Regions from separate parts of the Blautia obeum ATCC 29174 genome, predicted to be linked through region 2. Evidence: predicted binding sites of a transcription regulator. Region 2 holds the regulator's gene; each other region holds the start of a gene.

Evidence for each region. Region 2 encodes Rex, which represses fermentation and respiration genes when NADH is low (regulators of the CRP and FNR family bind a similar motif). Its sites were predicted from a motif close to ATTGTTAANTANTTAACAAT; they were not measured.
Region 1: the regulator Rex is predicted to act here: its motif matches at 8,345-8,364, upstream of pflB (formate C-acetyltransferase).
Region 3: the regulator Rex is predicted to act here: its motif matches at 7,822-7,841, upstream of gap (type I glyceraldehyde-3-phosphate dehydrogenase).

The regions. Positions count from the first base shown of each region.
Region 1 is NZ_CP102265.1:232,256-242,957, reverse strand. It holds gene NQ503_RS01130 (ABC transporter substrate-binding protein) at 1-696, opposite strand, end outside; gene NQ503_RS01125 (hypothetical protein) at 1,027-1,539, opposite strand; gene NQ503_RS01120 (helix-turn-helix transcriptional regulator) at 1,563-2,501, opposite strand; gene codB (cytosine permease) at 2,624-3,892, opposite strand; gene NQ503_RS01110 (hypothetical protein) at 3,912-5,003, opposite strand; gene pflA (pyruvate formate-lyase-activating protein) at 5,205-5,942, opposite strand; gene pflB (formate C-acetyltransferase) at 5,945-8,200, opposite strand; gene NQ503_RS01095 (putative DNA modification/repair radical SAM protein) at 8,590-10,131, shown strand; gene NQ503_RS01090 (TIGR03915 family putative DNA repair protein) at 10,192-10,702, shown strand, end outside.
Region 2 is NZ_CP102265.1:1,660,700-1,671,401, forward strand. It holds gene NQ503_RS17620 (PD-(D/E)XK nuclease domain-containing protein) at 1-68, shown strand, start outside; gene NQ503_RS07820 (YobI family P-loop NTPase) at 134-2,230, shown strand; gene NQ503_RS07825 (hypothetical protein) at 2,506-2,703, shown strand; gene NQ503_RS07830 (hypothetical protein) at 2,721-3,029, shown strand; gene NQ503_RS07835 (hypothetical protein) at 3,086-3,244, opposite strand; gene NQ503_RS07840 (S8 family peptidase) at 3,311-4,147, shown strand; gene NQ503_RS07845 (NADP-dependent isocitrate dehydrogenase) at 4,324-5,532, shown strand; gene abc-f (ribosomal protection-like ABC-F family protein) at 5,604-7,520, opposite strand; gene NQ503_RS07855 (redox-sensing transcriptional repressor Rex) at 7,677-8,330, shown strand; gene NQ503_RS07860 (bifunctional ADP-dependent NAD(P)H-hydrate dehydratase/NAD(P)H-hydrate epimerase) at 8,444-9,946, shown strand; gene alr (alanine racemase) at 9,992-10,702, shown strand, end outside.
Region 3 is NZ_CP102265.1:1,005,628-1,016,329, forward strand. It holds gene NQ503_RS04820 (RrF2 family transcriptional regulator) at 1-168, shown strand, start outside; gene nifS (cysteine desulfurase NifS) at 199-1,386, shown strand; gene nifU (Fe-S cluster assembly scaffold protein NifU) at 1,465-1,905, shown strand; gene NQ503_RS04835 (cation-translocating P-type ATPase) at 2,000-4,552, shown strand; gene NQ503_RS04840 (alpha-amylase family glycosyl hydrolase) at 4,625-6,817, opposite strand; gene NQ503_RS04845 (histidinol-phosphatase HisJ family protein) at 6,853-7,671, opposite strand; gene gap (type I glyceraldehyde-3-phosphate dehydrogenase) at 7,881-8,900, shown strand; gene NQ503_RS04855 (phosphoglycerate kinase) at 9,024-10,220, shown strand; gene tpiA (triose-phosphate isomerase) at 10,238-10,702, shown strand, end outside.

The DNA.
Region 1 (10,702 bases), 1.4 Mb from region 2:
GCATTTTTCTGCAACATCGTTTCCAACGATATAAGCTTCGCCGTCTTCATTTACGAAGTTAGCTCCACAAGACTGCATCATCATCATCAGAGTATCGCCGCCTGTAGCTTCGCTTGTAAGGAGGTATTTACCTGTTTTTTCATGAAGGTCTTTACCGATTTCCATGAATTTGGACCATGTGATGTCTGTCAGATCATCCAGTGTATATCCAGCTTCTTCAAGGATATCTGTACGATAGCATGCAATAACAGCACCGTTATCAAACGGAACACCATAATGTGTGTCATCTACCATGGAGTAGGACTGTTTCAGTTTTCCGAAATCATCCCAGTTGATATCCATATCTTTGAGATCTGTAAATGCATCCGGATAGCTCTTCAGATATTTCTGATAGCTGTTGTCCTGCATCAGAACGATGTCCGGAAGTGTGCTGTAGTCACCAGCGTTAGCTGCTGTTGTAAGTTTTGTCTGGCAGTCATCAGAAGATGTTTCGATAACGTCTACTGCGAATCCTTCGTGATCTTTTGCATACTGCTCACCAGCCATCTGCATAGATTTGATATTGAAGTTCTGGTCCCATGCCCATACTGTCAATGTGTTGTCATCTCCAGAATCAGCGGAAACAACGGTTGCTGTTCCTGCAAAAGATGCAGCCATGATACCTGTCATTAATACTGCAAGTAATTTTTTCTTCATGAATGTGTCCTCCTTTTATTAAGCGTATTCTCTTTTCCGAATTGCTTATGAACCAATTATAGCATCCCGTTTTTTGATATAGTTTGCATAACCGCACATATAATATGCATTTTCGACCATTTTATATATTTTACACTATTACACGTACATAAAATTGTATTTTTTGTTCGTTTTTCGCATTCTCACGATTTTTGTCGTATTATTTTGATGAAAAAAATCCTCTCTTTTTGACAGAATGTATATTTTTCTTATCTTCAAGAGAGGTGTTTGTTCTTATTTCATAAATTTTCTATTCATTTTTTGTACATATTTCACAGAATTTTGCTGTTTTTATGCAAAATAGACTTTTTCCGGATGCTGTGTCTTTATTGTGTGCAGCATCTCCTCTGTGAGATCGAGAAGCAATTTGATCTTTCGTCCATCTTCTTTGATGATCATCGTGTAATACGGAGTATTGTCATCATAAGAGGTATAATCATATTTTTTCAGCTGCTCCGTACCACCGTTTTTTTTATATTTAGCAACACTTTCGTGCCAGTGCGGCGCAACGACTTCCAGCTCCTTCAGCTCCAGTACATGGGCAGTCTTACGATACTTTTTGCCATAGATCACATCAATGCTGAGCTGATCATTTTCCAGGGTATACTCATAATCCTTCTGGCTGAAAATATCAAACACAAAATAAAGCGCTGCAAGAAGAAATCCTGCCAGCATAAAGGACTGGGATATTGTAATTCCCAGGATCACAAAGATCACTGCAAACAAAACCATTACTTTCCGGAGAACTCCGGACATGCTTTTTTTCTTTCGGGAGATCTGCTCCACAATCTTATAGTCGTACATATAAATGATTCCTTTCTGTTTTTCTACCATCCTTTTTCTGAATGAATATCAAATCGCAGAAGCTGCTGTTCATAGCTTTCCGGACGTTTCCGCCATTCGAGAGGAGTGACTCCCATCAGCTGTTTAAAGTTTCTGTTGAATGTCGAATTTGTCGTAAACCCACATTTGTGAGCAACATCCGCAACCGGGGCATCTGTGGTCTCCAGAAGTTCACATGCCGTGTAGACACGTACGGTATTAATATATTCCAATGGGCTCATCTTCATGTAGGAAGTAAAAACTCTCCGGAAATGTGTCTCACTGATATGACAGATATTCGCCAGATCCTCTACTTTGATATCCTCCATGTAGTGATATGATACATAATCCAGCACACTGGTGATCATATTGGTAAGCTTACCGGCATTTTCCGCAACCTTATCCTCTCCTGAATCTCTGTTTAACCGGGCAATTTCTACCAGAAGTGCCGCAAGCACTCCCTTTGCTTCCTCCAGAAAAAATTCTTCACCATCTCTCATGATATCCAGAATCTTGTGGATTTTTTTCGAGATAGACAAATTCTCCTTCTCTTCAAAAAACAAAGCCCTGGAATAGATTCGCTGAATCACCTTTTCTGCCTTAACCGGATTATCCAGGAATTTTTTCATAAAACCTTCTACATCTATGAAAAGGTATTCCCATTTACTGACCGTCCCGATATCGCTGTTTGTTGTGTGTGGATAGTTCGGCGGAATCACTGTAACGATACCTCCATAGAAGCGCTTTTCCTCTTCACCCAGCACCATAAATCCGTCACCACCATAGCAGTATCCAATCTCAAGATAATTATGAAAATGAAGATAATCCACATCATTCCCGTAATTCTGGACCCACTTCTGTCCAAGAAGTGCCAGGATCGGACTTCCCGCTGACATCTGGTAATATCGGAACTCCATCTTCGGTTTTCTTCTTTTTTTTGCCATTTGAGCTCTCCGTTTCAATTCAAGTCGAACATCTATCTGTTTATTGTACTATATATTTTCCAACAAAAAAAGATTACCTTTTACAATTTCGGTAATCTTTTTCTGTCATTATATTTTAATTATTATTTATTTTTATTAACCATTTCTCCGACCACATAGCACAGAGCTGCAACAACCATACCATTGATGGATGCAATTCCCCATGTCACTACGTTTGCCACGATCGCACCAAGAATAACTCCGGCAACTGCAAACCAGTTGACTGTTACAATCTTAATGGTATCTGTATCGTAAGCCTTTTTGTTCATGAAATAAGAGATTACCAGGATGATACCAACCGGCGGCAGTGTACAGTTCAGGATGTTCAGCCATCCGCAGAAATTGTAGTATAGCCATACAGAAAGCAGTGTTCCGATAACACCGGAGATCAGAACCATCGGTTTCTTTCTCTTATTGAAAATGTTTGCAAGACCAAGTCCTGCTGTATACAGAGCATTGTCATTTGTTGTCCAGATATTTAATCCCAAAACCAGGATTGCAAGATAGAACAAATTCAGACGAATCATTACTTCAAAAATATCATTTCCGCCAACAAAAATATAAGAAATTGCTCCGAAGAAGAACATCAGGGAGTTTCCGATAAAGAAGGCAACTACTGTTGCGATCGTTCCCTGTTTACCATTTTTTGCAAATCGTGTGAAGTTCGGTGTTGCAGTTCCTCCTGATACAAAAGAACCAATTGCAAGTCCTGCACCGCCGATGACACTCAGAGAGCCGCTGGATTTAGCAAACTGATCAACGATCGTTCCATCTCCCTGCTTAACTGCCATGATCATTGCCACTGTTCCAAGAATTGCAACAAGCGGTACGGCAATATAACTGATCACGGTAAGAGACTTAATTCCAAAATATGCAGATGCAGTCATACATGCTCCTGCGATCAGGATCAGCACCCATTCTACCGCAGTGCTTCCGCCAAAAAGTTCACGTGCTACCGGAATTGCAAACATTGCAATACCTACGCCAAACCATCCGATCTGTGTAAAACTTGTCAGCGCAGAAGAAATATAAGAACCTTTTTCTCCAAACGCTCTCTTGGAAAGCAGGTCAAGGCTTAAGCCTGTCTCTGCACCTACATAACCAAGCAGACCTGTGTAAATACCAAGGATCGCACCACCCAGAAGGAGGGCTTTGATAAATCCCCAGAAGTCCAGTCCTGCTGCCATTTCCTGGCCTACCCACATACTTGCAGAAAAGAAAGTAAATCCAAGCATGATCATAAACATTGTCACAAATCGGCGTCTGCTCCACTTCGGAACCGCGCACTCTGCAAAGTCAATATCCACCTTTCCCTGCTCTGCGCTGTTTGCTGTTGTCATTTTTTCACTCATTTGTTCTCCCCGTTTTTCCTTAATCTAAAATATATTTTCGCAGTGCGCCCGTAAATTCACCGATACGTTGCTCTGCGAGTTCTTTTAATGTGATATCTTTCATACTTTCGATGTATCCAAGTTCCTGACGATACAGCCATTTTGCATCTGCCGGGCGAACCTTCTGATAGTGGTTTGCCTTGATCCAGTCTTCATAGCTGATCGGAGTAGGATAACCAAGTTTCTCATCCAGAAGCTCTTTGAAATCGATCTTGTCAGCTCTTTCTTTGATTCCTTCCCAAAATTCCAGAACCTCTTCTACATGCTCATGGATCTCATAACGTCTTGCACCGCCATCATAGATGATACATTTTTCAAAAAGAGGACTGCACATGGAAAGTGTTTCTCTTCTGAATTCAGGCGCAACAATACCACCCTTCCAGTAGAAATCCACGTCCGGAAGGTTGATCCCGGAAACACCCTTGTCCTGATAGGTACTGAAGATTCCTTCATAATAAACAGTAATAAAGCCTTCGAACTCCGGCCAGAATTCACGGATCTCTGCAGTAAGCTTCTCAAGGATATCGATTCCCTTGGTTCCGCCGATTGTAAAAATAATGATATTACGGAGTCTTGCGCCATGATCTCTGTAAAAATCAGTCACATAGCGAAGACAGTGGATCAGAGTCTCTCCACTTGCAATGATGTCACCGATCATCAGTGTGCTGTCCGGCACCATAGTAAGCTTGCTGTATTTGATCTCCAGACCTGCGATCTCTTCTTTTTCAAATACACGCTCACTGGAAAGAAAGCTGATATCATGAACACGGATATGCTCTCTGTAGCATGCCTCTTCCAGAGGATAGTTCAGCGCGCCTCTAAGAATAGAAAGAATATTTGCAGTTGTAACCTTCTTCTGTTCCTTCAGATAATAAAGCATCTGAGAAGTTGAGGAAACCAGACAGTTATAAACTTCATAACCGACGATTTCAGGTGTATTCAGAAGCTTTCTTGATTCTGCCTCAGAAATCACATAATACTCATTTTCATAATCTCCGCCTTCCAGACGATAGCAGGCAACACCCTGCTCATCGAATTCCGGCACCAAAACTACATTGTCCCAGTTTTTCATCTGTATCTTTTCCCTTCCTGTGTATTTTCCCTTGACCTTTGTAACTTATGAATTTACATAACAAAACATCTTACAAAAGAGTATGATGAACTGCATGGATTGTCAAGTAGAAAAAGCATTTCCGACCACTATATTCATAAAAAAGATCCCCCTGCCATCACTGGCATTGAGATCTTTTTTATTTCCAGTCTTCTGACCGGTTTATATCGCTCCCAGAATTTCTCTGGCGTTATTGATCCGTTCTTCGGATGGCGGTCTGACGCCTTCCAGCGGATAAGGAATTCCCAGCTGTTCCCACTTAAATACACCGAGTGTATGGTACGGAAGCACTTCGACTCTCTCCACTGTTTTTAAAGTATGGATAAAATCAGCAAGCCTGTGGAGATACTCATCTTTATCGCTGCCTCCGGGAACAAGTACGTGACGGATCCACATTGGTTTTCCCATATCTGACAATTTCCGTGCCATTGCCAGGATATTCTTATTGGACTGTCCTGTAAGCTTGATGTGTTCTTCTTCGTCAATCTGTTTGATATCGAGAAGGACAAGATCAGTATACTTCATAAGCTCCAGCCATTTGGAATAAAAAGGTTCTTTTTCTGTGTAAGGATTGGCGCTGGTATCAAGAGTTGTATGAACTCCTGCTGCCTTTGCCTGACGGAAAAGTTCTGTCAGGAAATCAATCTGGAGAAGCGGTTCTCCTCCGCTCACAGTGATTCCACCTTTGTTACCCCAGTAATTCTTATAGCGAAGAGCCTGTTTCAGAAGCTGAGACGGGGTGTACTGCTGCCCCTCTCCCATTTTCCAGGTGTCCGGATTATGGCAGAACTGGCAGCGCATTGCACATCCACTCAGGAATATCACATATCTGACGCCCGGTCCGTCTACTGATCCGAAGCTTTCCAGAGAATGGACATATCCTTTGATTTCTTCACTCATTATTACATTCTGTCGTGGCAGGTTCTGGCGATAACATCCAGCTGCTGCTCTCTTGTAAGGTCGATGAATTTAACTGCATATCCGGATACACGGATTGTGAAGTTTGCGTACTCTTCTTTTTCCGGATGTTCCATTGCATCGATCAGTTTTTCTTTACCAAATACATTAACGTTGAGGTGATGAGCACCCTGGTCAAAGTATCCGTCAAGTACATGAACAAGGTTCTCTGTACGTTCTTCTTCTGTATGTCCCAGAGCATCCGGGTTGATGGTCTGAGTATTGGAGATTCCGTCAAGGGCATCTTCATAGTCCAGTTTTGCAACAGAGTTGAGGGAAGCAAGAAGTCCGTTCTGCTCTGCGCCGTAGGACGGGTTAGCACCAGGTGCCAGCGGCTCGCCTGCTTTTCTTCCATCCGGAAGGGATCCTGTAGCTTTACCATAAACAACGTTGGATGTGATGGTAAGGATAGAAGTAGTAGGTTTTGAATCACGATAGGTATGGATATGTTTCAGTTTCTCAAGGAATGTAGAAAGCAGTGTTGTTGCGATCTCATCTGCTCTGTCATCATCGTTACCATAACGTGGGAAGTCACCTTCTACTACGAAATCTGTTGTGATTCCGTCTTCGTCACGGATTGCTTTAACTTTTGCATATTTGATAGCGGACAGGGAGTCTACTACGTGAGAGAATCCTGCGATACCAGTTGCGAAGGAACGGTCAACCTTTGTATCGATCAGAGCCATTTCTGCTGCTTCATAGTAGTATTTGTCATGCATGTAGTGGATCATGTTCAGTGTTCCAACATACAGATGAGCCAGCCAGTCCATCATCTTGTCATATTTTGCGATTACTTCGTCATAGTCAAGGTATTCAGAAGTAATTGGCTGATACTGAGGTCCTACCTGCTGTTTTGTCTTCTCATCAACACCACCGTTGATAGCGTACAGAAGGCATTTTGCAAGGTTTGCACGAGCTCCGAAGAACTGCATTTCTTTACCTGTCTCAGTAGCAGATACACAGCAGCAGATGCTGTAGTCATCGCCCCATACCGGACGCATAACATCATCGTTCTCATACTGGATAGAGCTTGTCAGTACGGAGATGTCAGCTGCATATTTCTTGAAGTTTTCCGGCAGTCTTGAAGAATACAGAACAGTAAGGTTCGGTTCCGGAGCCGGTCCCATGTCTTCCAGAGTGTGCAGGAAACGGAAGTCGTTCTTTGTTACCATTGTACGTCCATCCTGTCCCATACCTGCAACTTCCAGAGTTGCCCATACCGGGTCACCGGAGAACAGCTGGTTGTAAGAAGGAATACGTGCAAATTTAACCATACGGAATTTCATTACCATGTGGTCAACAAGCTCCTGAGCTTCTTTCTCTGTAAGAGTTCCGTTCTCAAGATCTCTTTCAATATAGATATCAAGGAATGTAGAGATACGTCCAACACTCATTGCAGCACCGTTCTGAGTCTTGATTGCTGCAAGATATCCGAAGTACAGCCACTGGAATGCTTCTCTTGCATCTTTAGCCGGCTGTGAAATATCATATCCGTAAGCTTCAGCCATAACTTTCATGCCTTTGAGTGCGCGAATCTGATCTGCGATTTCCTCACGAAGCTGGAAGTCATAACGTCTCATACCCTGACGGTCGCAAGCTGCAAAGTCTTTCTGTTTTCCTTCGATCAGAGCGTCGATACCGTACAGTGCTACTCGTCTGTAGTCACCAACGATACGTCCACGTCCATAAGTATCCGGAAGACCTGTCAGGATTTTGTTGTGACGGGCTGCTTTCATTTCTGGTGTGTAGATATCAAATACACCCTGGTTGTGTGTTTTAAATTCGTAGTTATGGAAAACGTCTTTGATCTTGTCGCTTACTTTGTATCCGTAAGTCTCACATGCCTGCTCTGCCATTTTGATACCACCGTATGGCATGAATGCACGTTTCAGCGGTTTGTCTGTCTGCAGACCAACAACTTTTTCAAGATCTTTGAGGTCTTCATCGATGTATCCCGGGCCATATGCTGTCAGAGATGTAACAACCTCTGTCTCCATATCCAGAACGCCGCCTTTTGCACGCTCTTCTTTCTGAAGTTCCTGAAGTTTTCCCCACAGTTTGTTTGTAGCCTCTGTAGGTTCTTCCAGGAAGGAAGCATCTCCGTCATATGGTGTGTAGTTCATTGAAATAAAATTACGAACGTCGATTTTTTCTTTCCAACGGTTTCCTTTGAAACCTTCCCACTGTGAAAAGTTTTTCATTTTTGCACCTCTCTAAAATAGAATTTATTCCGCGTATGTCCCGTCTAACTTTTCTCCTAAAAGAAAAATAAGACCGGAATCTTATTATAGTTACATGTGAACTCTCCCTCGTTCACGCCGCTAGTGTACACTATTGAAAGCACCTTTGTCAATTAATTAACGCATGCTTTTAATTTTGTACAATTTGTAGTTGTATTTTGAAAGTTTTTATCAATATATTGTATTTTTACGAGTGCAACACTAATTTTTTCGACTTTTCCGGTTTCTGTTTCTTCTTATTATAATCTTCCTCACCCTGACATTGCAATGGGTAGCTTTTTGGAGCTTTTGTCGAACGAATGTTCTAAAAAGTTCTTGATTTCAAGAACATGTGTTTGTATAATAGATGTATGATAACAGAGATTACAAATGATAATTACACAACGCAGGAAAAGTTACAGATTCTGGCAGATGCAGCAAAATACGATGTCGCATGTACTTCAAGCGGTTCCAGCCGACGCGGAAAGAAAGGAGAGCTCGGCAATGCAGAGGCATGTGGCATCTGTCACAGTTTTGCCGCTGATGGAAGATGTATTTCCCTTCTCAAGATCCTGATGACAAATCATTGTGCCTATGACTGTAAATATTGCATCAACCGTGCCAGCAATGATGTACGCCGCGCCACCTTTACGCCACAGGAAATCTGTGAACTAACCGTTGAATTTTACAAACGGAACTATATCGAAGGGCTCTTCTTAAGCTCCGGTGTCTTAAAAAATCCGACCTATACCATGGAGAAAATGTGTGAGACACTGCTGCTCCTCCGTACCCGGTACCATTTCAACGGATACATTCATGTAAAAACAATTCCCGGGGCCTCTGACGAGCTGCTTGCCGCGGCCGGATATCTGGCAGACCGCATCAGTGTCAATCTGGAACTTCCGACAGAAACAGCTCTGCGTTCTCTTGCCCCCAATAAAACCATGCAGAATATCCTGAATCCCATGGGAAAAGTACAAAATACTATTGTCTCTCACCGGATAGCTGCTGGAAAATCTGCATATATGGATCGAAGCCGGGGAAATCAGTTTTTAAGAAATGGTATTTTCTCAGACGATTCCAAAAAAACCTTCAGAGAAAAACTCAATATGCAGAATACCGATGCAAAACCCGGGAACAATCCTCCCCTCAAAAAAGAGGATCCGAATCTTATCTCCCGTGATAAAAATAAATTCACGAAACATATCCTGACATGGGAAAATGCCTGTCAGCTGGCACCTCTTGACATGTCCGATCTGAAACGGAATTTCGCTCCGGCAGGGCAGAGTACCCAGATGATCATCGGTGCCACTGGCGAAAGTGACTATACTCTGTTACAGACGAGCCAGGCTCTGTACCAGGGCTTTGATCTGAAACGAGTCTTCTATTCGGCATATATTCCGTTAAATGATGACTCCATTCTCCCTCAGATTGGAACTCCACCTCCACTTCTGCGGGAACATCGCCTGTATCAGGCAGACTGGCTGCTACGCTTCTATGGCTTCCAGGCAGATGAACTGTTATCCGAATCTCAGCCCAACTTCAATGAACTGCTGGATCCCAAATGCGACTGGGCGCTGCACCATCTGGAACACTTTCCAGTGGAAGTTGAAAAAGCATCTTATGCCACGTTGCTTCGGGTTCCCGGAATCGGGCCAAAATCCGCCAGCCGGATCACTTATGCCAGACAATATGGCCGTCTGAATTTTGACAATCTGAAAAGAATGGGCGTAGTTTTGAAACGCGCACATTATTTTATCACCTGCGGTGGCAGACAAATGTATCGTACTCCCATTGAAGAAGCCTATATCACCCGACAGCTGGTTCAGGTAGATGCAAAAGATTCCTGGAAAGTACAACATTCCAATGAATCTTATTCCCAGATGACTCTCGCTGATTTTGGGATCGGCTAAACTTCCCTCTGCCAGTTTCCAGCCACTTTTACATATAGGATCAGAATACGGAATAAAAATATGAAAATATATACTTGCCAGGACCGCTTAACGGATATCATGACCTGCATCTATGATGCCTGGTCAGAAGCCCTGAAAGTCGGTCATAACCAGATTGGACTAAAGAAAGAACCTATCTTTCAACAAACAATGTTTGATGAATATATCCATGTGGATGGTGATCCTTCCAAAGCAGAAAAGGTTATACGCTCCATTCGGAGAAGCATCTCTGAAACTGCATACATGAACATCTACTACGCCTCATTATCTGCGGATGAGAACGCTCTGCAGGCAATCTATGACTTTCTTCGGGTGGGGTTTGCTATTGGCAGTACTGTAGTCGAGCAATATACGAATCCACATGTAATGAATCTTCTCGAACTCCGGCGCCAGGTATCAAATGAAGCGCATCATTTTCGGGAATTTGCCCGTTTTCAAAGTCTGGAAAACCAGGTCTATGTCAGTCATTTGGAGCCCCGGAATGATGTAATCATGCTGGTTGGCAACCATTTTGCCAACCGTATGCCCTCCG
Region 2 (10,702 bases):
CGGGAATTAATTATGATAGAAAAACGAAAAAATACAGTTGTGTGATAGAAAAGTATGAGATGATATAAAAATACCACCGGTTAGTCAGCGTATGGAGATGACTGACAGGTGGTGTTTTACAGGAGAACAAAAGATGGAAGAGAAAAATACAGACAAACTTTTGTTTCCGCTATCTTATGATGCGGATTTGAAAGAAACGGACGATTTAAAAATATACTATCAATATTTGGATGAAGCATTTGCTGAGCCGCGTATATGCAACATGGCGGTATCTGGCAGTCATGGAATCGGTAAGAGTAGTATTTTGCATTCGTATGATAAGAAACGACAGCAAAGACGGGACGAAGAGAAGAATGCTTTTGAAAAATGGATTTTCAAAATACCGGTTTTGAGAAAATGTAAAAAACATAAACGGCAAAAACAGACAGAGCCTCATTTTTTATATGTTTCGCTGGGAAAATACATAAATGATGACACTGAGAAAGAATCAGAAGAGAAGAATATTATCGAACGACGGATTCTTCTTCAGATTTATGCTCGCTTTCATAAGAGAGATATTGAAGCAGGAAGATTTGATATGATTCAGGAGCCGAGTTGCTTTGGAAGGCTTAACGCCAATCTGGGCGGATTGCTGATATTAATGATATTGTTACTAATCTTTTACCAGCCTTTGGGAAGTTTGATAAAATCAGTTGTGGGCAAAAGTTGTCTGTTATTAAAATGGAAAACTCAAATTCATATTTTCCTCTATCTGATTGTATTTGTAGCAGTCGTAGTGATTGGCCGACATTTGATTTATTATATGCTGACACAGATGCGCCTGAAAAATATAGCTGTGAAATCAGACAACACAGAAATTGATATCGAAAGAAGTGCATGTGAGGATTATCTGGATCTATATGCGACGGAACTTATTTACTGTCTGGAACAAATTGCGGATAAAGTAGACCGAACAGTAGTGTTTGAGGATATGGACCGTTTGAACCAGAAGGACTGTATAGAGATTTTCTCACGTTTAAGGGAAATCAATTATATGCTCAATCAGAGACTACAGGGGGAAAAATATGTTCGTTTTATATATGTGATTAAGGATGAGGTTCTGAATGAGCTGCAGCATGCGAAGTTTTTTGATTATATTCTTCCAATAGTTCCAGGAATGAATAAAAGAAGCTCCGAAGATATCTTCCGGGAAAATCTTAAGAAAGTAAATAAAAAACTTAGAGAGCTTTACGGAGAAGCTTATGAGGAAGCTTATGGGGAGATACTTATTAATACAATTTTGTTTTATACTGAACGTTCGGCAGAAAAAAGTCTGGTTTATATGGCAGCCCCATATATAAAAGACTATCGTATGCAATATGCGATTTTGAATGACTATGGTTTATTCTTTGGATTATATTATAAAAATAATATTAAAAGGCTTAAAGTAAGTAAATTTAAGGATATGGCTGAACAGATATTAGCATTAGCTATATATAAAAATATTTGGCCTCAGTATTATGGAAAGGTAACATCGGGAGAAAGCATTGAACTTTTTCCTACTAATGTGGCAAAAAATAAAAAACTTGCGGAAGTACTGGTTGACTCACGATATCAATTTTTGACATATGAAAATTTGTGTTATTTAGGATACAGCCGAGACAAATTGATTTATAATATAACGAACTATATTAAGGGAGGAAAAGTATATCGCAATCAGATTGAGGTGATAAGTTCATTTCCGGGTGATGAAGTGCATGTTGCGGCAATTAATGAGTTTGTGGATTTGGAAATACCCAAAAATGAAACTGACAGTAACATTGAGGAAATTTCAAGATTGTTGGCAGAGATTGTACGATATTATGTGAGATGTGATAGAGTTTTTGAAAGTAGGGTGTTAGATAAAAGAGATATTCATTTATGTTTAAGAACGTTAACTTTTTTAGATGAAGAGGAATGGTGTGAATATATAAATAAGGTTAAAAATGAGGTTTATTGGTTGTTGGATCCGGAAGCAGGTGATATATTTGATGTATTTAAAAATTGTTTGAATGTCGAATTTATTGCAACCAGAACTGACTGGACCGAAAAAGAAATTGAAATCTTCGTCTATGGAACTAACGATACTGAAAAATATAAAGGGATTCGTTTACATGCAAAAGATTTCGATGGAAAGCCGATGGTGATTGACTTGGAGGAGAGTATACGTCAGAGAAAAATCCAGAAAGTTGTTCCAAATATAACAGCATAGAATTACTTTCAGATGTTATATTTGAATTAAATGAATTACCAGATAATTACAATGATATTGCAGATAGCATATTAGTTCCAATGGCAAGAGACTCTTTGTTAAATTCTTTGGATGACATTTTGGTTACTATGGGATATAACAAAATGGGATTGGCGAAGAAAATGCAGTAATTTAAGCAGATCGGTGATGAAATTACCTATAAGACTAATGGAGATCTTGAAGTAAAAGTTAAGATTGATGCTGCAAAAGAAAAGAAAGCAGAAGATCTGCTTCTGATGCTGGTTGATCCGGAAACAGGAAAAGTTGTATTTATCACAATTGATGAAATTGACCCTGTAACAGGTGAACTTAAAGTTATACTTCCATTCCTTGGAGCAATCACACTTCTTGATAAAAGCGCTGTAGATGAAAATGAAATTGAAACACAGACTACAGATGCAGGAGCTGCAGATACTGAAACAGCTGCAGAATAATGTGAAGGGATACTTGTATGTCACAGCATAAACACAGACATAGAAAGAGCTTTTTGTCTTCGGCAGGATATTATATTCTGGTTGTCATTCTGATTGTATGCCTGGCAATGATGGTGAAGGTAAACAGATCCAAAAGAGCTGAGCGTGATGATTATAAGGCGACTCTTTCAAAACAGGAGACGGTAGAAGATCTTGGAAATATTACAATTACAAAGCCAACCGATGCACCGGAGGATGCGGTAGTCAGAAATACAGAAGACAATACCGGAGAAGACGGTTCAGAAGAAGGCAGTGAGCAGACCCCGGCAGAGGATAAAACGGAATAGCTGTTGGTGAATGATTATTTATGATAAGAGAAAGTCGAGAGGCTTTCTCTTTTTTTTCAGGTTTTCCGCTTTTTATCTTTCATCCACATCTGGATATATTCCATCTGTTCCTGGTCGGATATTTCCTGTGATCCGGGGTCATTTCCGGCGGCGAGGCAGCAGAAGAGCACAAATGCCTGCAGGCAGAAAAACACAATAAGTGCTACAATGATCAAATTCCGCACCCCCTTTCACTGAAACTGGAATATATTAATATAGAAACCTTTATCTGGAGTATATGCATGAACGAGTCATTTTATACAGGAAAGGGAATCGGAGTGGCAATTCTTGACACGGGAATCTATCCGCATATAGATTTTGACAGCAGAATCTGTGCTTTTGCGGATTTTATTGCACATAAAAAAGTTCCATATGACGACAATGGACATGGAACCTGTGTAGCCGGAATTCTGGCCGGGAGTGGCAGGGCCTCCATGGGAAAATATAAAGGGATGGCACCAGGCAGCAGGATAGCAGCGCTGAAAGTACTTGATCGGTTTGGAAATGGAAATAAAGAAGATGTCCTGCAGGCTTTTCGCTGGATTTTACAGAACAGGGAACGATACAAGCTTCGAATTGTTAATATTTCTGTGGGAACGACTTATCGCACACGAAACGAGCAGGATGTACTGGTGCAGGGTGTGGAGAAATTATGGGATGAAGGCCTGGTGGTGGTTGCGGCGGCAGGAAATCAGGGACCAAAGCCGGGGAGCGTGACGGCACCTGGATGCAGCAAAAAGATCATTACGGTGGGATCCAGTGATATGCTCTCGGGAAAGCGGGCAGTATCCGGGCGCGGACCAACATTTGAATGCGTGTGTAAACCGGATCTGGTGGCACCGGGACGGCAGATTATGGCATGTACGCCGGGAGCTGGAAACCTGTACAGCATGAAAAGCGGCACATCCATGTCAACACCGCTGGTGTCCGGTGCGATTGCGCTGGCACTGGAAAAAGATTCTCTGCTTTCCAATGTAGAGATTAAAATGATGCTGCGAGACAGCTGCGATGATATGGGACTGCCGAGAAACCAGCAGGGATGGGGAAAGTTCAACTGCAAAAAGTTTTTGGCATTATAGGAAAACTACATTATTGTATAAACAAAAATGCATGATTTTACCATAGTAAAGGCCGAAAGTATTGACGGAAATCCTTTTTTCGGATAGAATAATAGGAAATTGGTCATTGTTTACAGATAATTATAAAGAGAATGACCAGTGACAGAAAATCAGATATCAGACAAGGGAGACGTATTATGGAAAAAATTCAAATGACGACACCGTTGGTAGAGATGGACGGAGATGAGATGACCAGAATCCTCTGGAAAATGATCAAAGATGAACTTCTTCTTCCGTTTATTGATCTGAACACAGAGTATTATGATCTTGGGTTAAATTATCGTAATGAAACAGATGACCAGGTTACGATCGATGCTGCCGAAGCAACTAAGAAATATGGTGTTGCAGTAAAATGTGCGACGATCACACCAAATCATGCACGTATGGACGAATATGATCTCAAGAAGATGTACAAGAGCCCGAATGGTACGATCCGTGCAATCCTTGATGGAACAGTATTCCGTGCACCGATCGTTGTAAAGGGAATTGAGCCATGTGTACGCAACTGGAAGAAACCGATCACACTTGCGCGTCATGCATATGGAGATATTTACAAGAATACAGAGATGTACATTGACAAACCAGGTAAGGTTGAGCTGGTTTACACTTCAGAAGACGGTGAAGAGAAACGCTCCCTTGTACAGGAGTTCAAAGCACCGGGAGTTGCGATGGGCATGCACAACATGACTGCATCCATTGAAAGCTTTGCAAGAAGCTGTTTTAACTATGCACTGGATACGAAGCAGGATGTATGGTTTGGTGCGAAAGATACAATCTCCAAGACATACGATGCGAAATTCAAAGAAGTATTCCAGACGGTATTTGACACAGAATTTAAGGACAGATTCGAAGAAGCAGGACTTACTTATTTCTACAGTCTGATCGATGATATCGTAGCGCGTGTTATGAAGGCAGAAGGCGGATTTATCTGGGCATGCAAGAACTATGACGGAGATGTTATGAGCGATATGGTTTCTTCTGCATTCGGTTCTCTTGCAATGATGACATCAGTACTTGTTTCTCCTCAGGGATATTACGAATATGAAGCAGCGCATGGAACAGTACAGAGACATTATTATCGTCATCTGGAAGGAAAAGAAACTTCTACCAACTCTGTGGCAACGATTTTTGCATGGACAGGAGCTCTTCGTAAACGTGGAGAATTGGATGGCAATCAGAAACTGGAAGAGTTTGCAGATAAACTGGAAAAAGCTACCCTTTCCACGATTGAAAGTGGCAAGATGACCAAAGACCTTGCACTGATTACAACGATTGAGAATCCGACTGTACTGAACAGCCGTGATTTCATCCTTGCAATCAGAGAATCTCTGGAAAAAATGCTTTAATATACGCACAAAAGAGCCATTGTATCAATTGCGATACAGTGGCTCTTGTAATATGGGAGAGAAAATTGCAGTTATGCAAGTTCCTCCCATTTTTCATATAATTCTTCAAGTTCTGCCTGAATCTTGTCTTTTTCGCGGCTCAGTTCCGCACAGCGTCCTACATTCGTACAGACATCCGGAAGAACGAGAGTGTCGTCGATCTCTTTATCTCGTGTTTCAAGTTCCTCGATGCGTTTTTCGACTTTTTTAAGTTCGTTTTCCTGTTTACGCTTGCGAGCCTGTTCTTCTTTTTGCTGCTGCCAGGTGAGTTTTCCCTCAGAAGGTGTTTCTTCATTAACTTCTTCGGTGGCTTCCTGTGCAGTCGGAGCATATTTCTCAGTCAGTTCTTCTTTTTTCTCCAGATAGTAGTCGTAATCACCGATATAGTTGACAACTGACTGATTTGTCAGATCAAGAATGCGGGTTGCAGTCTGGTTGATGAAATAACGGTCATGAGAAACGTACAGTACCGTTCCGGTGTAGCTGTTCAGGGCTTCCTCCAGGATTTCTTTGGATGCGATATCCAGGTGGTTGGTAGGCTCATCGAGAATCAGAAAGTTTGCTTCTGAGAGCATCAGTTTTGCAAGAGAAACACGGCCTCGTTCGCCACCGGAAAGAGAGGAGATCACTTTGAATACATCGTCTCCGGTAAAGAGAAATGCTGCCAGCATATTACGGATCTGTGTCTCGGTCAGTGTCGGATATGTGTCTGAAATTTCCTCAAAAATTGTTTTTTCTGCATGAAGTACATGATGCTCCTGATCATAGTAACCAATCTGCACTTTGGCACCCAGAGAGAAGCTTCCGGTGTCTGCATCCAGAAGTCCGTTGAGAATCTTGAGCATTGTAGTTTTGCCGGTTCCGTTGTTTCCGATCAGTGCTACGCGCTCGCCTCGTTTGATCTGGAAAGAAATATTGGAAAAAAGTTTCTGCTGTGGGAAACTTTTGGCGAGATCTTCTACGGTAAGGACATCGTTTCCACTGACCACGCGTGGCTCAAGAGAAAGACGCATCTGGCTCTGGACTTCGATCGGTTTGTCGATCCGCTGAATCTTATTCAGCATCTTTTCACGGCTCTCTGCACGTTTGATGGATTTTTCTCTGTTGAAAGATTTCAGCTTGACGATAACGGCTTCCTGATGCTTGATCTCGCGCTGCTGGTTGAGATATGCCTTGTACTGGGCATCACGAAGCTGTGCTTTTTTCTCTGCATAAGCGGAGTAATTACCGGCATACATACGAACCTGTCCGGCATCGATCTCGATGACTTTTGTGACAACTTTGTCCAGAAAATAGCGGTCATGAGATACAATGAAAACAGCACCAGGATAATTGAGAAGATAAGTTTCCAGCCAGGCAATGCTTTCCATATCCAGGTGGTTGGTAGGCTCATCGAGCAGAAGGATATCTGGTTTGGAAATCAGCAGTTTACCGAGGGCAACACGTGTTTTCTGACCGCCGGAAAGAGTCGCCACCTGTTTGGTAAAATCCTCTTCTGTAAATCCGAGACCATTCAGAACACCCATAAGTTCGCTTTTGTAGGCATAGCCATTCTCCAGTTCAAATTCATGAGTCAGGCGGGTGTAGGAGTTCATCAGGCGGTCAAGTTCTTCGCCGGAAGCATTTTTCATCTGGACTTCCATGGCACGAAGGCGTTCTTCCATATCGATGATATACTGTTTGGTGCTTAAGAGTTCTTCATATACAGAAAGGTGTCCCTGCACATCCTGATACTGGGCGAGGTAACCGATGCGTTTGTCCTTGGCAAGAACTACCTGTCCGGCATCTGCATGGATCTCTTCCATTATAATGCGAAGAAGTGTGGTTTTGCCGGCACCGTTATTACCGATCAGAGCAGCTTTTTCGCGTTCTTCTATATGAAAAGAGGCATCTTCCAGAATCACTTTTTCACCGAAGGATTTGGAGATACCCTGACATGATAAAATCATAGTTATTCCTCCGAAGTAAATATACGGTATGATTATAAAAGCAAAAATGGCCTTTGTAAAGGAAAATCAATGAAAATTGTACATATTTGACAACATTGATTGACAACAAAATGTCAATTCGTTATAATTAACGAGAAAGTGTAAGGAGGGACAACGGTGGAAGCAAAACAGATTTCAAAAGCTGTGATTAAGAGACTGCCACGTTACTATAGATACCTTGGTGAACTTCTGGAAGACAATGTAGAGAGAATCTCTTCCAATGATCTTAGTAAAAAAATGCGTGTTACAGCGTCTCAGATACGTCAGGATCTGAATAATTTCGGGGGATTTGGACAGCAGGGATACGGTTATAATGTAAAATATCTTTATACAGAGATCGGTAAGATCCTGGGGCTGGATATCGTGCATCCGATGATCATTGTAGGAGCTGGTAATCTGGGGCAGGCACTTGCCAATTATGTTGAGTTTGAGAAGAGAGGATTCAAGCTGGTCGGTATTTTTGATGTAAATCCGGTACTTGAGGGAATTGCGGTTCGTGGGATTGAGATTCAGATGATCAGTGATCTTCCTTTCTTTATGAAAGAAAACAATATTGAGATCGCAATTCTGACATTGCCGAAGAATAAGGCACGTGATATGGCGGAGATTCTGATCGAGAACGGAATCAAAGCTATCTGGAATTTTGCACATATCGATCTGGATACTCCGGATGATGTGATCGTGGAGAATGTTCATCTTTCAGAGAGTCTTATGACATTATCCTATAATCTCAGTCAGTATCGTCAGGAACATATAGACGATGAGAAATAAGCAGCACTTATAAAGTGATGGCAGGACGGACAGACAGGCTGTTACCCGGCTCCTTATGGCAAGGAGGCTGCGTAATGGCCTTTTATGCTAATTATGGCAGGTGAGGAAAAAGAATGAAACAGATTGTGACCTGTAAAGAAATGAAAGCTCTTGATGGAAATATGATTGAGGGAATCGGGATTCCGTCCTGTGTCCTGATGGAACGGGCAGCTCTGAAAGTCGCAGAAGAACTGGAACGGACGCTGGCAGACAAAAAACAGGAAGAACGGATTCTCTGTGTCTGCGGAAACGGGAACAACGGAGGAGATGGCGTGGCTGTTGCCCGTATTCTGAAACTGCATGGTTATCGTACAAGTCTGTATCTGGTGGGGAATCCGGACCACAGGACTGTGGAAATGCAGCGTCAGCTGGATATTGCAGCTGCCTGTCAGGTGCCGGTTGTGAATAACCTGGAAACAGAGGAATATACTACTATAGTAGATGCCATTTTCGGCGTTGGGCTGAGTCGTCCGGTCGAGGGCAGTTACAGAGATGTGATCATGGCACTGAATCAGTTGAATGCCTGGAAAGTGGCTGTTGATATTCCGTCCGGAGTAAATGGCGATACAGGAGCAGAACTTGGAGTTGCTTTTCATGCAGATCTGACAGTGACATTTGCATTTCGGAAAGCAGGCCTTTGCCTGTATCCGGGCAGGAAATTTGCCGGTAAAGTGATCGTTGCGGATGTTGGCATCTACGCGAGTGATAAGGTGAAACCATATTTATGGCAGACAGAAAAAACAGATATTCATTTTCTGCCGGATAAAATTGTTGATGGAAACAAAGGAACTTTTGGAAAGATTCTGGTCGTTGCCGGAAGTCCGGGCATGTGTGGGGCGGCTTACCTCAGTGCGTCGGGAGCTTTTGCAGTGGGCATCGGAATGGTGAAAATCGTTACGGCAGAAGAGAATCGGATTCCACTGCAGACAATGCTGCCGGAGGCGATGCTTGACTGTGGCGATGATTTTGCAAAAGATCTTGACTGGTGCGATATTGTGGTGATCGGCCCGGGAATTGGAACTACGTACCAGGCTGCCGAAAAAGTACAGTGGTTTCTGGAGGCAGCATCAGGAGCTGCTAAACCAGTCATACTGGATGCAGATGGGCTGAATCTGCTGGCACAGCATCCGGAATGGAAACAGTATCTTACGAGCCACGTGGTCATGACACCACATATGGGTGAGATGGGACGGCTGACAGGAAAAAAGGTCAGTGAACTTCAAAAAGACCGTATTGCAGCAGCGAGGGAGCTGGCGGCAGAGACCGGTGCGGTTTGTGTGCTGAAAGATGCATGTACCGTGACGGCAGCACCGGATGGAAATACCTGGATCAGTCTGGCGGGAAATCCTGGAATGGCGACTGCGGGAAGTGGAGATGTTCTGACCGGAATTCTTGCAGGTGTGCTGGCAATGTTCCTGAATAAAAGGACGGAACTGCCGGATACAGGCAGACAGGCTGCGTTGGGAGTACTGCTTCATGGTATGGCAGGAGATCTGGCAGCGAAAGAAAAAGGAACAGCAGGTATGAAGGCCGGAGATATTGTACGAGGAGCTTCAGAAGTTTTGAAAAATAAATAGAATACCGAAATATCTGAGCAGATCAGGCAGGAAGAGGAGGGTATTATGAAAAAATTTGAGAGAGTTAAAGCAGTAGTATCACTGGATGCCATTGCTCATAACTTTGAGGAAATGAAGAAAAACATTGCAGATGGTACCAGGATCGTAGCTGTTATCAAGGCCGATGGTTATGGACATGGTGCAGAAGCGATTTCGCGTCTTATAGAAGACTATGAGTACATCTGGGGATTTGCGACCGCGACAGCAGAGGAAGCGATTCAGTTGAAAGATGCCGGGATTGAGAAACCGGTATTGATTCTCGGACTTGTTTTTGAAGAGTATTTCCAGGAACTGATCAGAAAAGATGTGCGCCTGACGGTCTGTGAGTATGATGTGGCAAAAATCCTTTCTGATGAGGCAGTCCGCCAGGGCAGACAGGTGCATATCCACATTGCACTGGATACCGGAATGAGCCGTATTGGATTTGCAGATAAGCCGGAAAGCGTTGAGGAGATCAAAAAGATCGCCGCACTTCCAAATGTTGAGATTGAAGGTATGTTTACACACTTCGCGCGGGCAGATGAGACGGATAAAGCTCCGGCAGTAGAACAGCTGAAACGTTATCTTACGTTTGCTGACCTTCTGGAAAAGGCGGGAGTACAGATTCCGCTGAAGCATTGCTCGAACAGTGCGGGAATCATTCGTATGCCAGAGGCAAACCTGAACCTGGTCCGTGCGGGAATTACGATCTATGGTATTTATCCGTCCGATGAAGTG
Region 3 (10,702 bases), 660 kb from region 2:
GCACAGTGTTCCGGAATGGAAGATGAGAGCACCTGTGAGAATCACGATATCTGCGTGACGAAATATGTGTGGAAACGAATCAACGACAGTATTACACAGGCGGTAGATACTATGATGCTGGATCAGTTGATTGAAGAAAGCCGGAAAAAACAACAGGAAAAAATGTAAAATTTCATTTTTTAAGCAGGAGGAAAAAACATGAGTAAATTAATATATCTGGATAACGCAGCAACAACCAAAACTGCTCCGGAAGTTCTTGATGCAATGCTTCCGTATTTTTCTGAATATTATGGAAATCCTTCCAGTATCTATGATTTTGCACAGAAGAGCAAAGAGGCTGTAACAAAAGGAAGACAGCAGATTGCAGATGCACTGAATACCAGAAAAGAAGATATTTATTTTACAGCAGGCGGAAGTGAGGCAGATAACTGGGCACTTAAGGCTACCTTTGAAGCATACAAGTCCAAAGGTAATCACATTATTACAACCAAGATCGAGCATCATGCTATTCTGCATACATGTGAATATCTGGAAAAAGAAAGAGGAGCAAAGATCACATATCTTGATGTGGATGAGAATGGAGTTGTCCGTCTGGATGAACTGGAAAAAGCAATCACACCGGAAACCATCCTTATTTCTGTAATGTTTGCAAACAATGAGATCGGAACCATTCAGCCAATCAAAGAAATTGGACGTATTGCCAAAGAACATGGCATCCTGTTCCATACAGATGCAGTTCAGGCATTTGGCCAGGTACCGATCGATGTGGATGAATACAACATTGATATGCTGAGCTCCAGTGGACACAAGATTAATGGACCGAAAGGAATCGGCTTCCTTTATATTCGTAAAGGTGTCAAGATCAAATCCTTTGTACATGGAGGCGCACAGGAACGTAAACGTCGTGCAGGTACAGAGAATGTTCCTGGAATTGTTGGATATGGTGCAGCAGCAGAACGTGCAGTAAGAACTATGAAAGAACGTACTGCTAAGGAAATCGAGCTGAGAGATTACCTGATCAATCGCCTGACTACTGAGATTCCATATTCCAGACTGAATGGTGACAAAGTAAGACGTCTTCCGAACAATGTAAACGTAAGTTTCCAGTTCATTGAAGGAGAATCTATGCTTCTGATGCTTGACCAGAACGGCATCTGCGGTTCCAGTGGATCTGCATGCACATCAGGTTCTCTGGATCCGTCTCATGTACTTCTTGCGATCGGTGTACCGCATGAGGTTGCACATGGCTCTCTGAGACTTACTTTAAGCGATGAGACAACAAAAGAAGATCTTGATTTTACAGTAGATAAACTGAAAGAAATTGTACAGTATCTGAGAAGTATGTCTCCATTATATGAAGATTTTATCAAGAAACATCAGCAGTAATAAATAAAAGTGTTTATCAAGGGCAGACGATGATAGACCGAAGAAAATAAGAAGAAAATAACAGGAGGAAGTTATATTATGTACAGTGAAAAAGTTATGGATCATTTTCAGCATCCAAGAAATGTAGGAGAAATCGAAAACGCAAGTGGTGTAGGAACCGTTGGTAACGCTAAATGTGGCGATATCATGAGAATGTTCCTTGATATCGATGATAAGACTCATATCATCAAAGAATGCAAATTCAAAACATTTGGCTGTGGTGCTGCTGTTGCAACCAGCAGTATGGCAACAGAGATGGTAAAAGGAAAAACTATCGAAGAGGCAATGCAGATCACAAATAAAGCCGTTATGGAAGCTCTGGACGGACTTCCGCCGGTCAAAGTACACTGCTCACTTCTTGCAGAAGAAGCAATCCATGCTGCACTGTGGGATTATGCACAGAAACATGGAATCGTGATCGAGGGACTGGACAAACCAAAGTCTGACATCAGTGAGGGTGAAGAGGAAGAAGAATATTAATAAATTCGGCTGTGAGGGGGAGAATGCCAACGGTAAAATAGAGAATGCTGTTTGGAAATATTAATTTGTAGCAAACAGTAAATTGTGAGGTGAAATGTTGACAGGACTTACAGATGAACAGGTAAATGAGCGAATCGCAGAAGGCAAGGTTAATGCGGACGAGAATCCGAATACCCGGACCTATAAGCAGATCATAAGAGAAAACACACTGACATTTTTCAACTTTCTGAACCTTGTACTTCTGGTGCTTGTACTTCTGGTTGGCTCTTATAAGAATGCATTTTTTGTATGTATCATTGTTATCAATACCCTGATCGGTATTGCACAGGAGATACGTGCCAAGAAAACAATCGATAAGCTGGCAATCCTTACAGCGAGAAAATCAGTTGTTATCCGTGAAGGACAGAAATGGACCGTTCCGACAGAAGAACTGGTACTGGATGACGTGGTCTGTCTCAAGACCGGTGATCAGGTACCGGCAGATGCGAGGGTGCTTGAAGGCAGTGTAGAGGTCAATGAATCTCTTTTGACTGGTGAATCAGACAATCTTCCCAAGAATGTGGGAGATGAGCTTTTTTCCGGAAGTTTTGTGACTTCCGGAGAGGCAAACTGTCAGATCATCCATGTCGGAAAGGACAACTATGCAGCCCAGATCACCAGTGAGGCAAAAGAATTCAAGCGTCACAATTCAGAACTGAAGAATTCTCTGAATGCGATTCTGAAGGTGATCAGTATCATTATTGTACCGATTGGAGCATTGTTGTTTTACAAGCAGTACTATATTGTTGGAGATACATTTAAGGATTCTATCGTAAGTATGGTAGCCGGAGTCCTTGGTATGATCCCGGAAGGCCTTGTTCTTCTGACCAGCGTTGCACTGACACTTGGAGCACTTGTCCTTGCTAATAAGAAGACACTGGTGCAGGAGCTCTATTGTATTGAGACGCTTGCCAGAGTTGACACACTTTGTCTGGACAAGACTGGTACGATCACCGAAGGAACCATGTGCGTGGAGCGTGTGGAGCCTTACAGAGTTTCTAAAGATGAGAGTACGGATGCGGAAGTCGATGCAGGACTGGCCGAGATTACGGAATCAGCAGAACTGACAGAAATGGATACGGAATCCAGACAGACAGAAGTACAGGCAGCCGAAGTATCCGATACAGAAATAACAGAAGTTTCTGTAACTGAGGTTTCGGCAGATGAAACAGACGCAGGTCCGGCATTTATGGACGAAGTCGGCGAGATCATGTGCAATATGATGTACGTACTCAAAGATCAGAATGCAACGATCGATGCATTGCGTAAACGTTTTCCGGCAAAGCAGGGTATGACACTGGAACATGTGATTCCATTTTCTTCCGACAGAAAATACAGTGGTGCCGTTTTTGAAGAAAAAGGCACATATTTGATGGGAGCAGCACAGTTCCTGTTTCCAGAAGATAACCAGGAGCTGACAGAACGATGTCAGGTATATGCTGAAGACGGGCTTCGAGTACTGGTTTTGGCGCATAGTTCCCAGATGGTAGAAGGAACAGAACTTCCAGAGGGACTGGAACCGCTTGCACTGATGCTTATGACAGATGTGATCAGAGAGGAAGCACCAGATACACTGGCATTCTTTGAAAGCCAGGAGGTAGATCTTAAGGTCATTTCCGGTGATGATCCGGTGACGGTCGCAGCGATTGCAAAGCGTGCCGGACTTAAAAATGCCGACAGATATGTAGATGCGACGACATTGACATCCGATGAGATGCTTCAGGATGCAGTTGCAGAGTACAGCGTGTTCGGACGGGTGACGCCACAGCAGAAAAAAGCGATGGTTCAGGCACTGCAATCCCAGGGACATACAGTAGCTATGACTGGTGACGGTGTCAACGATGTTCTTGCCCTGAAAGAGGCTGACTGCAGTATTGCCATGGCACAGGGAAGTGATGCTGCAAAGAATATTGCAAATGTCGTTCTTCTGGATTCAAATTTTGCATCTATGCCGCATATTGTAAATCAGGGACGAAGAGTCGTAAACAACATCCGTACGGCGGCATCCATGTTCCTGATCAAGACGATGTTTTCCGTTATGTTGTCATTGCTGACGATCTTCTTTGGAAATACGTATCCGTTTGAACCGATCCAGATGTCACTGATCAGCGCGTGTGCGGTAGGTATTCCGACATTCCTGCTTGCACAGGAAAACAATTACGAGAAGATTGATCATACGTTCCTGAGGCATGTATTTATCAATGCGTTTCCGGCAGCACTCACGATTACATCGTGTGTGTTTGCGGTCATGCTCGTTTGTCAGAATGTATATCATTCCACAGAAATGTTGAATACAGCCTGTGTTCTTGTTACAGGATGGAACTATATGGCTGCATTGAAGACCGTTTATGCACCACTGAATACCTATCGTAAGACGATCATTTACGGTATGCAGTTTATATTCTTTGCGGCGGCCGTTATTTTCCAGAAACTGCTTTCTCTTGGTTCTTTGGATTTTGGAATGATCATCCTGGTATTCATACTGATGACCTTTGCACCGGTACTGATCGATGTGATCACTGTCTGGCTGAAGGGAATCTATGCACGTTCTCTGGATAAAGAAAACCCAGGAAAATTTACTGCATTTATTGATAAATTACGTAAATAGAATAGGAATTCGAATAAAAAGGCTCTGGTCAATTGTGACCGGAGCCTTTTGGTATATTTATGTACTTAAAAATTATTGTTTATTTCTGCACAGCCAGTAACATCCGAATGCCGGAATCTGCACACCCCTGGCTTCCATCTCTCGTCCGGAGATAAGATCTGTGTACATACCATCTTCTTCATTGATCCATGCAACTTTATCATTCTCACTGAAGTTGTAGATACCGATAAATTTCTCCTTATTATTCTCACGTATAAAAGCAAGAACAGAAGTATCCCAGGTGTCAATGGTGCGAATTGGAACATTACTGTTGAATACACTGTGGCTTGAACGGATATGCTCCAGTTTATTAAGCACAGGGAAAAGTTTGCCCTGTACAGTAGCAGGATCATGACGGTTTTCAGCCAGCTTCCAGTCGAATTTTCCTCTGTGAAGATAACGTGAATCATCGGATTTTTCCGGATCATCTTTGTAAGAATAATCATTCACCTGACCGATCTCGTCACCACTGTAAATTACCGGGATACCGGACTGAGAGAGCATGAATGCATGCAGTGTAATATCATAACGGACAGCTCTGTCCACACCTTCCTGATTTCCTTCAAATCCAAAACGCTCAATACCACAGAGAGAAGCTGTTGTTCCGCACAGTCTTGCATCACCAAGACGCGGATCATCATTATAAAGTTCTCCTCGTGCAAAAGAATCTGGATATTTTCCTGTAAGGAAATCATTCAGATATTTTTTATGAGGTACTTCCTGAATACCGAAGTTTTCAAGATATTCATAATCCAGTCCCCATCCAATATCGTCATGGCAACGCAGATAATTCTGGAATACATAATCTCTCGGAAGTTCGGAGATGATATCCAGCTGACGGCGAAGCAGGGAGACATCTTTTGTTGCAACTGTGTGCCATGTGCTTGCCATAGTCGTAACGTTGTACAGCAGATGACATTCTGGTTTTTCGACAGTTCCGAAATATGGAACAACTTTTTCAGGAGCCATGACAACTTCTCCGAGAAGAAGAACGCCAGGGCATACGATCTCACAGATCATACGCATGATACGAACGATGGTGTGAACCTGTGGCAGGTTACGGCAGTTCGTCCCAAGCTGCTTCCAGATATATGGTACAGCATCCAGACGGACAATATCTACACCCTGGTTAGCCAGGTACAGCATGTTAAAGATCATTTCGTTCAGGACGATCGGATTGCGGTAGTTCAGATCCCACTGATACGGATAGAAAGTAGTCATAACATGTTTATGAAGGTCTTCCAGCCAGGTGAAGTTGCCAGGTGCAGTTGTCGGGAACACTTCCGGGCAGGTCTGCTCATATAATGAAGGAATATCATAATTATCAAAGAAAAAGTAACGGTCCTGATATTCTTTTTCTCCTGCACGGGCGCGTTTTGCCCATTCGTGGTCTTCGGATGTATGGTTCATGACGAAGTCAAGGCAGACGTTGATGCCGCGATTATGGCAGGCAGCAGTCAGTGCTGCAAAATCATCCATGGTTCCAAGTTCTTCCTGAACCTTTCGGAAATCAGCAACTGCATAACCACCGTCACTGCGTCCCCTCGGGGAGTCAAGGAGTGGCATCAGATGCAGATAATTGACATTGCATTCCTGTATATAATCCAGTTTGGATTCCAGATTGGAAAGAGTACCGGCAAAAGCGTTGACATACATCATCATACCGATGAGATCGTTGCGTTTATACCATGTCGGATCTTTTTCGCGATTCAGATCAGATTCTTTCAGGGCATCATTTCTCATATCATAGAATTTCTTCAGGACTTTGAGAAGATCATTGAGATGCATTGTGACATATGGGTTATCCTGATACAGTTCACAGTAGAGCCATTTCAGCTCGTCCAGATGACGGGCAAGACGCTCACGATAGATGTGATCATCATCACGCTTATTTTCCAGTTTGACTGGTTCAGCTTTTGTAGTTTCGACTTTGGCAGTCTCTGTTTTTTTAGTCTCAACCTTAGCTGATTCGACCTTAGCTGTTTCAACTTTGACAGCTTCAGCTTTTTGCGTTTCAACTTTAGCAGGTTCGACTTTCTTTGTTTCAACCTTGATAGGCTCTGTTTTCTTAGTCTCGACTTTAACAGGTTCAGTCTTTGTTGTTTCAACCTTAATTGGTTGAACTTTTTTTGTAGTTATTTTCGGGGTTTCTGCTTTCGCAGCAGCAGCCTGGAAAGCAGAAGTTTTGGCAGCTTCACGCTTTTTCTGAAGACGTTTTTTTGCCATGATGGATCTCCTCCTTTTGTATCTTTATCTGAAAATTATAATTTGACAAATTCCGGTTTACGGTTTTGGAATACAGTATAGTACTTAAAACCGCAGTCTGCAAGTATTGCAGCAGCCTTATCGAAATCATAGGCAATTTTTTCCGGTCCATGCGCATCAGCACCGACAGTGATGATCTCACCACCAAGTTCGCGATAGCGGCGAATGACTGCACGGCAGGGATTTGGCTCTCCGAGGCCGTAGTGGAAACCGCCGGTATTCAGCTCAATTCCCCGTCCCTTGGCAATGACGGTGCGCAGGATCTCATCAAGAATATCCTGGTAACGTTCATAAGTATAGTATTTATTCTGATTCGGGCCATAGCGTACAATATAATCAATATGTCCATATACATCCATCTCAGAAAATGCATGCAGATTTTCGAGAATGGATTCAAAATATTCCCGGTAACATGCAGATTCTTCGCGCCCTTTAAAATATTCCTTATAATAAGGGTCATATCCATGGACAACGTGAGAAGATCCGATCACAAAATCAAACGGCATTGTTGCCAGAAGCTCGTGAAAGTAGTCGTGCAAATGTGGCTGCAGGCCAAGTTCAATACCGAAATGAATCTGTAGTTCCTTCTGATATTTTTCTCGGAGTCTAAAGAGAGTCTCTCTGTATCCATCAAGATCCAGCTCAAATATTTCATTATCCGGTGTAGGTGGGTAATCAGGATCCAGATGCTCTGTAAAACAGATGCCGGTGAGACCCCGGCAGATTGCTTCGCGGATCATATCTTCCATAGATGTGTCTGAGTCAGCAGAAAAAGAAGAATGCATATGGCAGTCCCATAAGATCTGATTTGACATTTTTGTATCCTCCTTTGTATGGATTGACATTATTATAGCATGCAAAAATCGCATATGCTATGGTTTCATTTCCTTTTAAATAGAAATTTCTGATGTTTTTTATAAAATCCCCTTGAATTTTTGTATGAGATTCGATACAATATGCAATAGGTTGACGTTTCTTTAACAAACGCCATAATCAACCATTTATTTCATAGGAGGAATTTATCATGGCAGTAAAAGTTGCAATTAATGGATTTGGCCGTATTGGTCGTCTGGCATTCCGTCAGATGTTTGGAGCAGAAGGATTTGAAATCGTTGCTATCAACGACCTTACATCCCCGAAAATGCTGGCTCACTTATTAAAATATGACTCAACTCAGGGAAGATATGCTCTGGCTGACAAAGTAGTAGCAGGAGAAGATTCCATCACAGTTGACGGAAAAGAAATCAAAATCTATGCAAAAGCTAACGCTGCAGAACTTCCTTGGGGAGAAATCGGTGTAGACGTAGTTCTCGAGTGCACAGGTTTCTATACATCCAAAGACAAAGCTCAGGCTCATATTGATGCAGGTGCTAAACATGTTGTTATTTCCGCTCCGGCTGGAAACGACCTTAAGACAATCGTTTACAATGTAAACCATGAAGGACTTACAAACGAAGATAAAATCATCTCCGCTGCATCCTGTACAACAAACTGCCTTGCACCAATGGCTAAGGCTCTTAACGATCTTGCACCGATCAAATCTGGTATCATGTGCACAATCCACGCTTACACAGGTGATCAGATGACACTTGACGGACCGCAGAGAAAAGGTGATCTGAGAAGATCTCGTGCAGCTGCAGTTAACATCGTTCCGAACAGCACAGGTGCTGCAAAAGCAATCGGTCTGGTTATCCCAGAACTGAACGGCAAACTGATCGGATCCGCTCAGCGTGTACCAACCCCAACAGGTTCTACAACAATCCTTACAGCAGTAGTTGAAGGAAACGTTACAAAAGAGCAGATCAACGCAGCTATGAAAGCAGCTTCTAACGAATCCTTCGGATACAACGAAGACGAAATCGTATCCAGCGATATCGTTGGTATGAGATTTGGTTCTCTGTTTGATGCTACTCAGACAATGGTTCTGCCACTTGAGAACGGCACAACAGAAGTACAGGTTGTTTCATGGTATGACAATGAAAACTCCTACACAAGCCAGATGGTTCGTACAATCAAACATTTTGGAAAACTTCTGAACGCTTAATTAAGTCCATAAGTTAAAGTGTGGAGTAAGTTGTTGCATTTTGCAATGACACAAATAGACTCAGTCAGGGTCCGGTCTGATTTGGACCGGGCCCATTTTTTATGAATTTGGAGGAATATTAGCATGGGATTAAACAAAAAATCCGTTGATGATATCAATGTAAAAGGCCAGAGAGTTCTGGTAAGATGTGACTTTAATGTACCTCTGCAGGACGGCAAAATCACAGATGAGAACCGTCTGGTAGCAGCTCTTCCTACAATCAAGAAGCTGATCGCAGATGGCGGAAAGATCATTCTTTGCTCACACCTTGGCAAACCGAAGGGAGAGCCGAAACCGGAACTTTCTCTTGCACCTGTTGCAAAACGTCTCACAGAGCTTCTGGGACAGGAAGTTAAATTCGTTCCGAGCCCGGTTGTTGTTGATGATACCGTAAAAGCAGCAGTAGCTGACATGAAAGACGGAGAAGTTATTCTTCTTGAAAATACACGTTATCGTGCAGAAGAAACCAAAAACGGTGATGAGTTCAGTAAAGAACTTGCTTCCCTTTGCGATGTATTCGTAAATGATGCATTTGGTACTGCTCACAGAGCACACTGCTCCAACGTTGGTGTTACCAAATATGTAGATACCGCAGTTGTTGGATATCTGATGGAAAAAGAAATCGCATTCCTTGGAAATGCAGTAGAAAATCCGGAGAGACCATTTGTAGCTATCCTTGGTGGAGCGAAAGTTTCCAGCAAGATCTCTGTTATCAACAACCTTCTTGACAAAGTTGATACTCTGATCATCGGTGGTGGAATGTCCTATACATTCTCCAAAGCTCTTGGCGGACACATTGGTAATTCCCTCTGTGAGGATGATTATCTTCAGTATGCATTAGACATGCTTAAAAAAGCAGAAGAAAAAGGCGTTAAGCTTCTTCTTCCTGTTGACAACAGAATCGGTGATGACTTCTCTAACGACTGCAATATCCAGGTTGTAAAACGTGGATGCATTCCGGACGGCTGGGAAGGAATGGACATTGGACCAGAAACAGAAAAGATTTTCTGTGACGCTGTAAAAGATGCTAAGACAGTTGTATGGAACGGACCAATGGGTTGCTTCGAAATGCCGAATTTTGCTCATGGTACAGAAGCAGTTGCTAAAGCTCTTGCAGATACAGAAGCTACAACTATCATCGGTGGTGGTGACTCCGCAGCAGCTGTAAATATCCTTGGCTATGGCGATAAGATGACTCACATCTCTACTGGTGGTGGAGCATCTCTGGAATTCCTGGAAGGAAAGGAACTGCCGGGCGTAGCAGCAGCTAATGATAAATAAAAAAGGAGATAATAAAAATGGCAAGAAAGAAAATTATCGCTGGAAACTGGAAAATGAACATGACTCCAAGCGAAGCAGTTAAATTAGTAGAAACTCTGAAACCACTTGTACAGAACGATGAAGTAGACGTAGTATTCGGTGTTCCGGCAATCGACATCGTTCCGGTTGTTGAAGCCTGCAAAGGTACAAATATTGCTGTAGCAGCAGAGAACATGTACTTCGAAGAAAAAGGTGCTTACACAGGTGAAATCGCTCCGGCTATGCTGGTTGACGCTGGTGTTAAATATGTTATCCTTGGACATTCCGAAAGAAGAGATTACTTCGGAGAAACAAGCGAAGACGTTAACAAGAAAGTACTTAAAGCTTTCGAACATGGTATTACACCAATCATGTGCTGTGGAGAATCTCTTGAGCAGAGAGAACAGGGCATCACTATGGACTGGATCCGTCAGCAGGTTAAAGTTGGTCTTCAGAACGTAACA